One region of the Variovorax sp. 10N412 genome, then DNA from elsewhere that is predicted to be linked to it. Evidence: riboswitches for the same ligand, from Rfam matches in the RefSeq annotation. Region 1 holds a riboswitch; the other holds the start of a gene.
The links. Region 1 has a riboswitch for cobalamin ahead of AC1DJH_RS09270 (TonB-dependent receptor). Riboswitches for the same ligand answer to the same signal wherever they lie in the genome.
Positions count from the first base shown of each region.

Region 1 (5,877 bases):
CGCGCTCGCGCAGATCGCCGTCGCCACCCTGCTCGGCGGAGGGCTCGCCCTGTGGTGGGGCTGGAGCTGGGGCCAGGCGCTGGTGTTCGGGCTCGCGCTGTCGGTGGCCAGCACCGTGGTGCTGCTGCGTGCCCTGGAAAGCCTGGGCATTCTCGATTCATTCACCGGGCGCATCGCCATCGGCTGGCTCGTGGTCGAAGACCTGGCCATGGTGCTGGTGCTGGTGCTCATGCCGCCGCTGGCCGGCACCCTGGGCGGGCAGAGCGCCCAGTCCGGCCCGGCCGATCCGCTGTGGCAAACCCTGGGCCTCACCCTGCTGCAGGTCGGTGGCTTCGTGGCGCTGATGCTCGTCGTCGGGCGGCGCGTGTTCCCCTGGATTCTTTGGCAGGTCACGCGCACCGGCTCGCGCGAGCTGTTCACGCTGTGCGTGGTGGCCGCGGCCGTGAGCATTGCCTTTGCCTCGGCGGCGCTGTTCGGCGTGTCGTTCGCGCTGGGCGCCTTCTTCGCCGGCATGGTCATGCGCGAGTCCGAATTCAGCCACCGCGCCGCGCAGGAGTCGCTGCCGCTGCGCGACGCTTTCGCCGTGCTGTTCTTCGTGTCGGTCGGCATGCTGTTCGACCCCTCGGTGCTGATCGAGCGGCCCCTGCAGGTGCTGGCGGTGGTGCTGGTCATCGTGCTGGGCAAGTCGCTTGCGGCCTGCGCGCTGGTGCTGGTGTTTCGCTACCCGCTGGGCACGGCGCTCACCGTCAGTGCCAGCCTGGCGCAGATCGGCGAGTTCTCGTTCATCCTGGCCGGGCTGGGCGTGTCGCTCGGGCTGCTTCCGGTGGAAGGGCAGAGCCTGGTGCTGGCGGGCGCGCTCATTTCCATTGCCACCAATCCGCTGTGGTTCAGCCTGATCGTGCCCATGCAGAAGTGGCTGCACGCCCATTCGTCGTTCGCCCGGGGGCTGGAGTCGCGCGACGACCCGCTGGCCGAGCTGCCCCTCACCACCGAGGCCAGGTACCTGTCGCGGCAGGTGGTGCTGGTGGGCTACGGCCGGGTCGGCCGGCGCATTGCGCAGGAACTCGACGCGCACGACATTCCCTACGTGGTGGCCGAGCAGAACCGCGAGCTGGTCGAAAAACTGCGCGAGGCCGGCACCCCGGCCGTGTGGGGCGATGCGGCCGATCCGGCGGTGCTGATCCAGGCGCACATTGCGCGCGCCCGGGTACTGGTGGTGGCCACGCCCGACGCCATCAACGTGCGCCAGATGATGGAAACCGCGCGCACGCTCAACCCCACGATCCAGACCGTGATCCGCAGTCACAACGAGCAGGAGGCACGCCTGCTCACGCAGGAAACCTCGGCCACCGTGTTCCTCGGCGAACACGAACTGGCACAGGCCATGGCCCGTGACGTGGTCCAGCGCGCCGTGTCGATGGCCGTGCCGGGCTGAGGCTCACGCCCACCCGCGCGCCGGGTTCAGAGGTCTTCGATGACCAGGGTGCGGTAGCGCTGCGCCATGGCATAGGGCACGGTGCGCACCGCCTCCATCAGCTTGTCGGCGGTTTCGCGGTCGTCGGTCTTGACCAGCAGCGCGGCATGGCCTTCCTGCGCAAGCTTGGTATACGCGCGCACCGTGGCGCCTTCGGTGCCGGCGGAGGGCAACGGGTCATCGGCGAGCTCCACGGTCGGCGTGATCTGCGACAGCACGGCCTGCGGCGGCAGCAGAAAGATGTCGTCGCCGCTCATGCCGTTGTCGATCAGTTGCTGGCCGACGCGGCTGGCGTCTTCCAGCTTGGCGAACATCACCATCGAGTAGCCCGTGGGATAGAACGCGCCGCCGATGGTCGCCCGCATGCTCGGGTCAAGGCTGAAGGGTTTCATGTCGCCTCCTGGGAAGGTTTTGCAAAGAACAAGGACCCGCTGACGGGTTGCATGTAAAACAGTAGGCCGACCCACCGGTGTGCTCTGTAGGAGAAGCCCGGGAGCTGTCAACGGCTCGCGTCCTCCAGGCATTCAACACTCAGCCCCTTTTCATACCGCCCAATGCCCTCGCCCAGGAACATCGCGCTCACCATCCACGAGCTGGAGGTCGGCGAGTTCTATTGGCTGCTGATGGAAGCTGCGGACGACCCCGCCGAGGTGACCGGCGCGCCGGGCGAGCGCACCCATGTGTATCTGCCCCTCGAAGCGGCGCTCCGGCCATATTCGAGCTACTCGAACGCGCTGGCGGCCGGCGTGGCCATGATGCGGCGGCTGTTCGGGCCCGACGGCACGCCCGGCTCCCTATAATCCCGCCGGTTCGGTGCGTTAACTTTTTATAACTGCACCCAACCACGGTTCGAAGGTGCCCCGGGTCCATGTCGCATGGCCCTGGGGTTAAACGGGAAGCAGGTGCGCCGCGTCGTTGAAGACGCGTCAAAGCCTGCGCTGCCCCCGCAACGGTCAGCGGATCTGGAAATCCTCACGCGCGAGCCTCTTTCTTGAAGGCTCGGCAGTCACTGCGCTTCGGCGTGGGAAGGCGAGGGTTTCGGTCGTCGTGTGCTCCATTCGGCACACAGCGGCGCTCCGCGAGCCCGGATACCGGCCTTCGCAACCGCCTTCGGACGCAGCGGGAGTGCGTGTCCGGGCCTGCCGCTTCGCGCTTGCGCTCACCGTGGCAGCCCTTTCGCCTCTCCCGTCGCGTCCTTCATCGGTCGTGAGCCTGCGGGGACGCAGGCCGGAGGAGAAGCTAAATGAGTCGAGCAACACGGGCGCGAAGTCGCCCGGGCATGGGTACGCGCGTGCCGTTTCGTCGGGCGCGGCTGTCGGGTCTTTCAGGCCTGTCAGGCCTGTCAGGCCTGTCACTGGGGTTGGGTCTGGCCTTCGGGCCTTGCGTTTCCCTTGCGCAGCCGGCTGAATCGGCCGACGCCAGCCAGAGCCAATCCCTGAACCCGGTACGGATCGAGGCCGACCGGCAATCCCCGCTGGCCATCGACGAGCCCACGTCCACCGGCAGCCGGCTCGGGCTCACGCCGCTGGAAACGCCGGCCAGCATCGAGGTGCTGACGGGCGACACCATCCGCGCGCGCGGCGACGTGTCGGTCGTCGACGCGGCCACCCGTGCCACCGGCATCACCGGCTCGCCCGGACCCGGCAACGGCGGCACCGCGATGGCGGCGCGCGGCTTCACGGGCCACGGCTCGGTGATGCAGCTGTTCGACGGCACGCGCCTGTATGCGGGCGCCGGCACCGTCACCTTTCCGTTCGACACCTGGTCGGTCGACCGCATCGAAGTGCTGCGCGGCGCGGCCTCGGTGATGTACGGCGAAGGCGCCATCGGCGGCGCCATCAACGTGGTGCCCAAGAAGCCCACGCGCGGCCCCATCCGGAACGAGGCGCTGCTCACGCTGGGCTCCGACGCCACCCGCCAGGCGGCCTTCGGCAGCGGGGGGGCCATCAACGACAAGCTGTCGTACCGCTTCGACATCAGCCACCGCACCACCGACGGCTTCATGCAGCGCGGCGAGGCCGAGAGCCTGGCCGTGGGCGCGGCCGTGCGCCTGGACGTGTCGCCGCAGCTGCAGTTCACGCTCTCGCACGACGAAGGCCGCCAGACCCCGCAGCGCTACTACGGCGTGCCGTTGATCGACGGCCGCCTGAACAGCCAGACCCTGCGCCAGAACTACAACCTGGACGACGCCGAAATCAAGTACCGCGACAAGTGGACCCGGCTCGACGCGCAGTGGACGCCGAACGGCGCCGTCACCGTGCGCAACCAGCTCTACCGCCTGGAGAGCAAGCGCCACTGGCGCAACAGCGAGACCTACACCTTCAACGCCACCACGCGCCGCGTGACGCGCGGCGACTACCTGGAGATCGGCCACGACCAGGAGCAGATCGGCAACCGCACCGACGCGACCTTCAAGCACAGCGTGTTCGGGCTGGCCAACCAGGTGCTGGCGGGCTTCGACGTGAACCGCATCGACTTCCAGCACAGCAACGACTCGCCTTACGGCGGGCGCTCGGTGATCGACCCGTTCGTGTTCAACCCCGGCTACTACGCCTCGCCCGTGGCCTACACGCCGCGCTACAAGACCAAGACCGACACCTACGCCTTCTTCACCGAAGACAAGCTGGCCTTCAACGAGCAATGGTCGGTGGTGGGCAGCCTGCGCTGGGACCACGCCAAGGTGGCGCGCACCGACCTGCAGAACGCCGCCAACAACCTGGGCAAGACCTTCGAGTACGCCACCGGCCGCCTCGGCGTGGTGTACGCGCCCGATGCGTCGCAGTCGTACTACGCGCAGTTGGCGCGCGCGGCCGACCCGCTCACTTCGCTGATCAGCACCTCGGCCGCGCAGGTGCCCTTCGAGTTGAGCACCGGCAGGCAGGTGGAGGTCGGCTACAAGCGCCAGCTGGCCGACAGCCGCGGCGCCTGGACCGTGGCGGCCTACCGCATCGAGAAGAACAAGCTGCTCTCGCGCGACGCCAACGACCCGAACAAGACGCAGCAGGTCGGCCAGCAGTCGTCCGAGGGCCTGGAGGCCACGCTCGACCTGGCGCTCACCTCCACGCTGCGGCTCGAAGCCAACATGGCCAAGCTGCGCGCGCGTTATGAGGACTTCAACGAGGTCGTGAACGGCCGCCTGGTCTCGCGCGCGGGCAACACGCCCAACGGCGTGCCCGAAGAGGCGGCCAACCTGTGGCTCGGCTGGCGCTTCCTGCCGCAGTGGGAGGCCGCCTTCGGTGTGCGCTACGTCGGCCCGCGCCAGGTCGATGCGGCCAACACGCGCAGGATCGGTTCGTACACCGTGGCCGACGCCTCGGTGAGCTGGCAGGCGAACCCGTCGCTCAAGCTGGCGCTGCGGGCCTACAACCTCGCCGACCGCAAGTACCCGGTGTCGTTCTCGAACGGCGGCAACCAGTGGCTGCTGGGCCGGCCGCGCTCGTTCGAGCTGTCGGCGCTGGTCGACTTCTGAACCCCGGCATGAATTCCGGCATGACCTCCGCATGGCGCCGCGCCTGGCCGCGCGTGCGGCACTGGCTCTACTGGACGCACCGGTGGCTGGGCATCGGCGGCTGCCTGCTGTTCGTCATGTGGTTCGCCTCGGGCGTGGTGATGATGTACGTGGGGTACCCCAACCTCACGGACCAGGAACGGCTGGCAGGGCTCGCACCGTTGCGCTTCGGGCAGGCGCAGGTATCGCCCGCAGCAGCGCTGCAGGCGCTGCCGCAGGACGTGCGCGCGCAGCCCCCGCGGCGCATGGGGCTGGAGATGCAGGGCGGCAGCGACGCCGGGCCGGTCTGGCGCATCGTCGATGCGCGCGGCGGCCGGCACACCGTGTCGGCGCGCGATGGCCATGTGCACGGCCCGGTCGATGCCGCGCAGGCCGAGGCCATCGCACGCGCCTTCTCCGGCCATGCCGGTGCGCGCTGGGCCGAGACGCTGGAGCGCGACCAGTGGACCGTGCCGCAGGGCCTGAACCCGCTGCGTCCGCTGCACCGCATCGAGGTGAACGACGCGGCCGGCACCGAGCTGTACGTGTCTCAGCGCAACGGCGAGGTGGTGCGCGACACCACGCGCCCGGAGCGCTTCTGGAACTGGCTGGGCTCGGTGCCGCACTGGATCTACTTCACTCCGCTGCGCGCCGATCCGCCGCTGTGGCACGACGTGGTGGTGTGGCTGTCGGCGGCGTGCATCGTCTCGGCCGTGACGGGCATGGTCATCGGCATCCTGCGGGTGCGTGTGCGGCGCAGGTTCCGCAACGGGGTGGTCACGCCTTACGCGGGCTGGATGGCCTGGCACCACATCGCCGGGCTGATCGGCGGTTTCTTCGTGCTGACGTGGATCATCAGCGGCTGGCTCTCGATGAACCCCAACGGCTGGTTCCAGCGCGGGCCGCTCGACGCGGC
Region 1 is NZ_JBFTIO010000002.1:776,943-782,819, reverse strand. It holds gene AC1DJH_RS09285 (cation:proton antiporter domain-containing protein) at 1-1,435, shown strand, start outside; gene AC1DJH_RS09280 (hypothetical protein) at 1,462-1,866, opposite strand; gene AC1DJH_RS09275 (hypothetical protein) at 2,029-2,274, shown strand; cobalamin riboswitch at 2,312-2,588, shown strand; gene AC1DJH_RS09270 (TonB-dependent receptor) at 2,718-4,943, shown strand; gene AC1DJH_RS09265 (PepSY domain-containing protein) at 4,964-5,877, shown strand, end outside.

Region 2 (5,877 bases), on a different contig from region 1:
CCGACACGCTGGCGTCGATCACGCGCCAGACCTTCGGTGCGTCGTGCGTGCCAAGCACCTGGTCGAGCTTGTCGAGCACGCGCCGCACGTCGGCATGGTTCTTCGGTTCGAGCACCAGCACCTTCACGCCCAGCGCTTCGAGCCGCTGCGTGACGCGCGACGACTTGGCGAGCAGCACCGCGTCGGGCTTGAGCGCGACGATGGCTTCGACGTTGGGGTCGAGCCCGCCGCCGACCTGCGGCAGCGCCTTCACCTGTTCGGGCGAATTGGAGTAGCGGTCGATGCCCACCAGCCGGTTGCAGGCGCCCAGGGCACAAACGGATTCGGTGAGCGAGGGCAGCAGCGTGACGATGCGTTGCGGCGGCTGCGGCAGGCTGACGGTGACGCCGCGCTCGTCGACCACGTCGAAGGCGTGCGCCGTCCATGCGAACAGCATCAGGCCGAGGGCGGCCAGGGACAAGCGCAAGGCCTTCATGCGGCGGGCGCCTTCAGCGTCAGCGGCAGGCCGGCCGCCATCAGGGTCACGCGGTCGCAGGCGGCGGCCACGTCCTGGTTCAGGCGGCCGAGCGCATCGACGAAGGCGCGCGTCTCGCGGCCCATGGGAATCACGCCCAGGCCGATTTCGTTGCCGACCAGCACCACCGGGCCGCTCGCCTCGCGCAGCGCCACCAGCAGCATGGCGATGTGCATGGCCGGCGTGCGCGTGGCGGGCCGCGCATCTTCGCGGGGCATGGGCATCGTCAGGTTGGTGAGCCACAGCGTGAGGCAGTCGACGAGCACCAGCGTCTCGGGCGTGCTCTGCGTGACCACGGCGCGCGCGAGCTCGATCGGCTCCTCGATGGTGCGCATGCCGGGCACGCGCTCGGCGCGGTCGGCCTGGTGGCGCACGATGCGCTCGAGCATCTCGTCGTCATAGGCCTGGGCGGTCGCGATCATCACGGCGCGGTGCCGGGGCGCGGCGGCCAGCCAGTCGATGGCGCGCTGCTCGCCGCGGCGCGACTTGCCGCTCTTCTGGCCGCCGAGGATGAATTCGTGCACGGCGGTCTTCGGCTTATTCGGCAGGGGCATGGCTCTCCAATGCGATGGGCATGGTACCGAACAGGCGCGCGGTGGCTTGCGGGCTGGAAGCGAACCACGCATGGAAGTAGCTCGCGCGCACCGGGCCGCGCACGTACAGCGCCTCGCCGGCGCGCGCGCCCACGGGCTGGGTCACGGTGGGCCGGGCGGTATGGGCGACCGGCGCAAGGGGCGTGTCGCACAGCGAATAGTGGAAGGTGTGGCCGCGCAGGGTGTGGTCGCCGAGCACGAGCTGCTGCGGGCCCAGGCCGGCCAGGCGCTTCTGCATCGCGACCTTGCCGGGCAGCAGGCCCCACATGCGGTGCACCTGCACGCCATGTTCTGCGCTGTCTTGCGTGGCGAGCTCGTCGAACAGCACCATCATGCCGCCGCACTCGGCCCACACCGGCTTGCCGGCTGCGGCATGGGCGGCGAGCGACTCGCGCGTCGCGGCGCAGCCAGCGAGCGCTTCGGCATGCAGCTCCGGGTAGCCGCCGGGCAGCCAGACGGCATCGCAGGCCGGCAAGCCATCGCCCGCCAGCGGCGAAAAAAAGGACAGCCGCGCACCCAGCGCCGTGAGCACGTCGAGGTTCGCGGGGTAGATGAACGAGAAGGCCGCATCGCGCGCAATGGCGACGGTACGGCCGGCCAGCAAGGGCGGCACCGGCCGATCGGGTGCGGGGGCTTCGAAGCTCACCTGCGGCAATTGCGAAGGCTGCAGTTGCCCCAACGGCGTGGCGGCGAGCACATCGGCGACCGCATCGAGCCGCGCCATCGCATCGCCCAGTTCGCTCGCCAGCACCAGCCCCAGATGCCGCTCAGGCAGCGTGAAGCCCGCGTCGCGCGGCAAGGCGCCCATCCACTGCGAAGGCTCGCGCAGTGCGTCTTTCAGCATGCCGGCATGCCGCTCGCTGGCGACACGGTTGGCCAGCACGCCGGCCCACGGCAGGCCGGACCGGAAGTTCTGCAGGCCGTAGGCCAGCGCCCCGAAGGTGCCGGCCATGGCGTGCGCATCGATCACCGCCAGCACCGGCAGGCCGAAACGCTCGGCCAGGTCGGCGGCGCTGGGCGTGCCGTCGAACAGGCCCATCACGCCCTCGACGATCAGCAGGTCGCACTCGGCCGCCGCGGCGCGCAGGCGCGCGCGGCAGTCGGCCTCGCCGGTCATCCACAAGTCCAGCGAGTGCACCGGCGCACCGGTGGCCAGCGACAGCCAGAGCGGGTCCAGAAAGTCGGGCCCGCACTTGAAGGCGCGCACGCGCCGGCCCTGGCGCGCATGCAGCCGCGCGAGCGCGGCGGCGACGGTGGTCTTGCCCTGCCCGGAGGCAGGCGCGGCCACCAGCACCGCGGCGCAGGTGGCGCGCGGGGCCGGCGCGCCATCCGGGGTGCCGGTGGGCAGGGATGAGGGGTTTACTGAGGCGTCCACTTGAGGCCGACGTACGCGGTGCGGCCTGCATTGGCATACAGCCGCGCGAACTGGTAGTCCTTGTTGCCCACATTGTCGACGCGCGCCACCAGGTTCAGGTCACGCGTGATCCTGGTGCTGGCCGACAGGTTCAGCACGGTGTAGCCGCCGAGCTTGACGGTGTTGGCCGCGTCGTCGTAGCGCTTGCTCGAGGTCTGCACCTCGGCGCCCAGCGTCCAGCCGGCCACGCGCCAGTCGGCGCCCAGCAAGGCGTGGCGCTGCGCACGGCGAGCCAGCAGGTGGTCGGTGGCGAGGTCGCGCGGGTCCTGGTAGTCGAGCGAGGCGCGCAGGGTCACGTCGCCGAAACGCTGGCTGCCCGACAGCGTCACGCCCTGGTAGCGGGCGCGCGCGGTGCTGGCGTAGCAACCGAACGACGAGGCGCAGCCCTTGGCCGTGCCGTCGAACACGATCAGGTTCTGCACGCGGTTGTTGTAGACCACGATGCCCGCCTGGGTGCCGTCTTCGGCGTACTGCAGGCCCAGCTCCACGTTGCGGCTGGACTCGGGCTTGAGCGTGGCCAGGCCGTACTCGCTGAAGCGCTGGTACAGCGTGGGCACGCGGAACGCCGTGCCGGCCGAGGCGGTGAAGCGCAGCGCCGGCGTGATGGCAAAGCCGTAGGCCGCGCTGCCGGTGGTCTTGCCGCCGAACTCGCTGTCCTTGTCGTGGCGCACGTGCAGCTGCAGCGAGTGCGGGCCTTGCACGAAACCGTAGCCCAGCGAAATGGCGTCCTGCGCGCGGTCGCGCGACAGCAGCTTGGACGAGGTGGTGGGCGCGTTTTCGAGCGCGTCTTCGCGGCGTTCGAAGGTGGCGCTCAGCAGGTGCGGGCCGAAGCGGAACTCGTTCTGGAACAGGTAGCCGCGCAGCTTGGTTTCGGTGCGGTAGAACGACGGCTGCGTCTTGTAGACGGTTTGCGAGTCGGTCACCTGCACGCGGGTGCTGTAGACGTCGTTCCACTTGGCCGACCAGGTCAGCCCGGCAGTGCGCAGCGTGTTGTTCGCCTGGTCGTTGGCGAAGGTGATGGGCAGCCGGCTGCGGTACGACACCGTGGCGTCGTAGCCGGCCGTGATGTCGCTGCTGAGCAGCGTGGCGTCCAGGCGCTGGTCGGGCGTGATCTGCAGGCCCAGTTTCAGGTTGCCCGAGGTGCTGCGGTAGCCGTCGCGGTCGGGGCTGGTGAAGCCGTCCTTGCTGGGGGTGCGCTTGTCGACCGGCTGCACGTTGAAGCCCTTGCTTTCCTCGTGCTCCACGCCGAACGCGTAGTCGAGCAGGCCCGACTTGCCGCTCACGCCGCCTTCGATCTTGCGCAGCCCCTTGCTGCCGAAGCCGATGCCCGCGTAGGGCCGCACGCCCTCTTCGCCGCGCCGGGTGAAGAGCTGGATCACGCCGCCCACCGCGTCCGAGCCGTACACCGCGGCGGCCGGGCCGCGCAGCACTTCGATGCGGTCGATCTGCGACAGCGGAATGCCTTCCCAGCCGGCGCCGCCGGTGGATTGCGAGTCGATGCGCACGCCATCGAGGTACACGGCCGTGAAGCGCGTTTCGGCGCCGCGGATGAACAGGCTGGTGGTATTGCCCACGCCGCCGTTGCGCGAGATCTCGATGCCGGGCAGGCGCGCGAGCACGTCGGCCACGCCGGTCGCGCCGCTGCGCTCGATGGCCTGGCGGTCGACGATGGACACGTCGCCCACCAGTTCGGACAGCGCCTGCGGCGTGCGGTTGGCCGTGACCACCGTTTCGCTCAGGGCCGGGGCTTCCTGGGCATGGGCGAGGCCGCCGAAGGCGGACGCCAGCGCCACGCCCAGAGGCAGTTGCAGGCAGGCGAAACGAAGACGGCGCGCAGGCGCGCGGCCACTGGAAAAGCAAACGTGGGAAATCATTGAATGGACCGAACGAACGTCTATACCCCTCGCCGGCCTCCCCGCCGGCGCCATGGGCGCCATGGCTGCCCCTGCGTGGATCGTTCACGCATGCGGCAGCCGCCTTGTTGGCCGGTATCCGGGCTGGCAGAACAACCCCCACCGCCTTCCCAGGCACCTGTTTCAGGGCGCCCAGTGGCTTGGATGGAAAGGGGTTGGCGCCTTGCGGCGCCGTCTGCTTGACCGTTGCGGGGGCAGCGCAGGCGGCTTCGGCCTTGGACCGACCTGCGCGAGGTCGGGGGGCTTCCACTCCTGCTTCCCGTTGAACCGCGGCATGTGAACCAGGCCGCAGGCACCAACGGGCGGCATTTTAGGCCCTGCGGGCTCTTCCTTAAGTCGAAAGTTGCGCCCACCGCTAACATCGGTCGCCATATGCGGCCCGCCTCGGTATTCCTGAATCTTCGTTCGGCGCTGCAGCGTCTGCTGGGTGTTTCCGGCTGGCAATCGATGCTGCTGTGGGCCATCGTGGCCGGGCTGCTCGGCACGCTGGCGACCGAACTCTTCCGCGCGGCGCTCTACCACTTCGAGCACCTGGTGCTCGGCCCCGGCAACGGGCTGGTGGCCATGGCGAAAGGCCTGCCGTGGTGGGCGCGCGTCGCCTGCCCCACGCTCGGCGGGCTGGTGGCGGGGTTGCTGCTGGTGTGGGCCGGACGCATCGCTTCGCGCAGCGCCACCTCCGACTACATGGAAGCCATCGTGCTGGGCGACGGGCGCATTCCGGTGGCGCAGACGCTCGTGCGCAGCGCGTCGTCGCTGGTGAGCATCGGCAGCGGCGGCTCCATCGGGCGCGAAGGCTCGATGGTGCAGCTCGCGGCGCTGGCGGCGTCGCTGCAGGGCCGGGTGTTCCGCTTTCCGGTCGAGCGGCTGCGGCTGCTGGTGGCCTGCGGGGCGGCGGCAGGCCTGACCGCCGCCTACAACGCGCCCATCGCGGGCGCCTTCTTCGTCGCCGAGATCGTGCTGGGCTCCATCGCGATGGAAAGCGTGGGGCCGATCATCATCGCCTCGGTGGTCGCCAACGTCGCCATGCGGGCGCTGCCCGGCTACCAGCCGCCTTACCGGATGCCGGCGTTCCCGGAGATCCACGGCACCGAGGTCGTGCTGTTCTGCGTTCTCGGCGTGCTGCTGGGCTTCGCGGCCATCGGCTTCCTGCGCGCGCTGCAGGGCAGCCGGGCGCTGTTCTCGCGGCTGCCGCTGGCGCTGCCCTGGCGGCTGGCGCTGGGCGGCCTGCTGATGGGCGCGATCTCGGTGCCGGTACCCGAGGTGTGGGGCAACGGCTACAGCGTGGTCAACGCGGTGCTGCACACGCCGTGGCCGTGGACTTTCATCGCCCTGGTGCTGCTCGCCAAGGCAGCCGCCACGCTGGCCACCGCCGGCTCGGGCGCGGTGGGCGGCGTGTTCACGCCGGCGCTGTTCTTCGGCTGCATGGTCGGTGCGCTGTTCGGC
Region 2 is NZ_JBFTIO010000001.1:104,264-110,140, forward strand. It holds gene AC1DJH_RS00510 (ABC transporter substrate-binding protein) at 1-475, opposite strand, end outside; gene AC1DJH_RS00515 (bifunctional adenosylcobinamide kinase/adenosylcobinamide-phosphate guanylyltransferase) at 472-1,068, opposite strand; gene AC1DJH_RS00520 (cobyrinate a,c-diamide synthase) at 1,052-2,455, opposite strand; gene AC1DJH_RS00525 (TonB-dependent receptor domain-containing protein) at 2,467-4,395, opposite strand; cobalamin riboswitch at 4,488-4,748, opposite strand; gene AC1DJH_RS00530 (ClcB-like voltage-gated chloride channel protein) at 4,807-5,877, shown strand, end outside.
Region 2: another riboswitch for cobalamin. It lies ahead of AC1DJH_RS00525 (TonB-dependent receptor domain-containing protein); the one in region 1 lies ahead of AC1DJH_RS09270 (TonB-dependent receptor).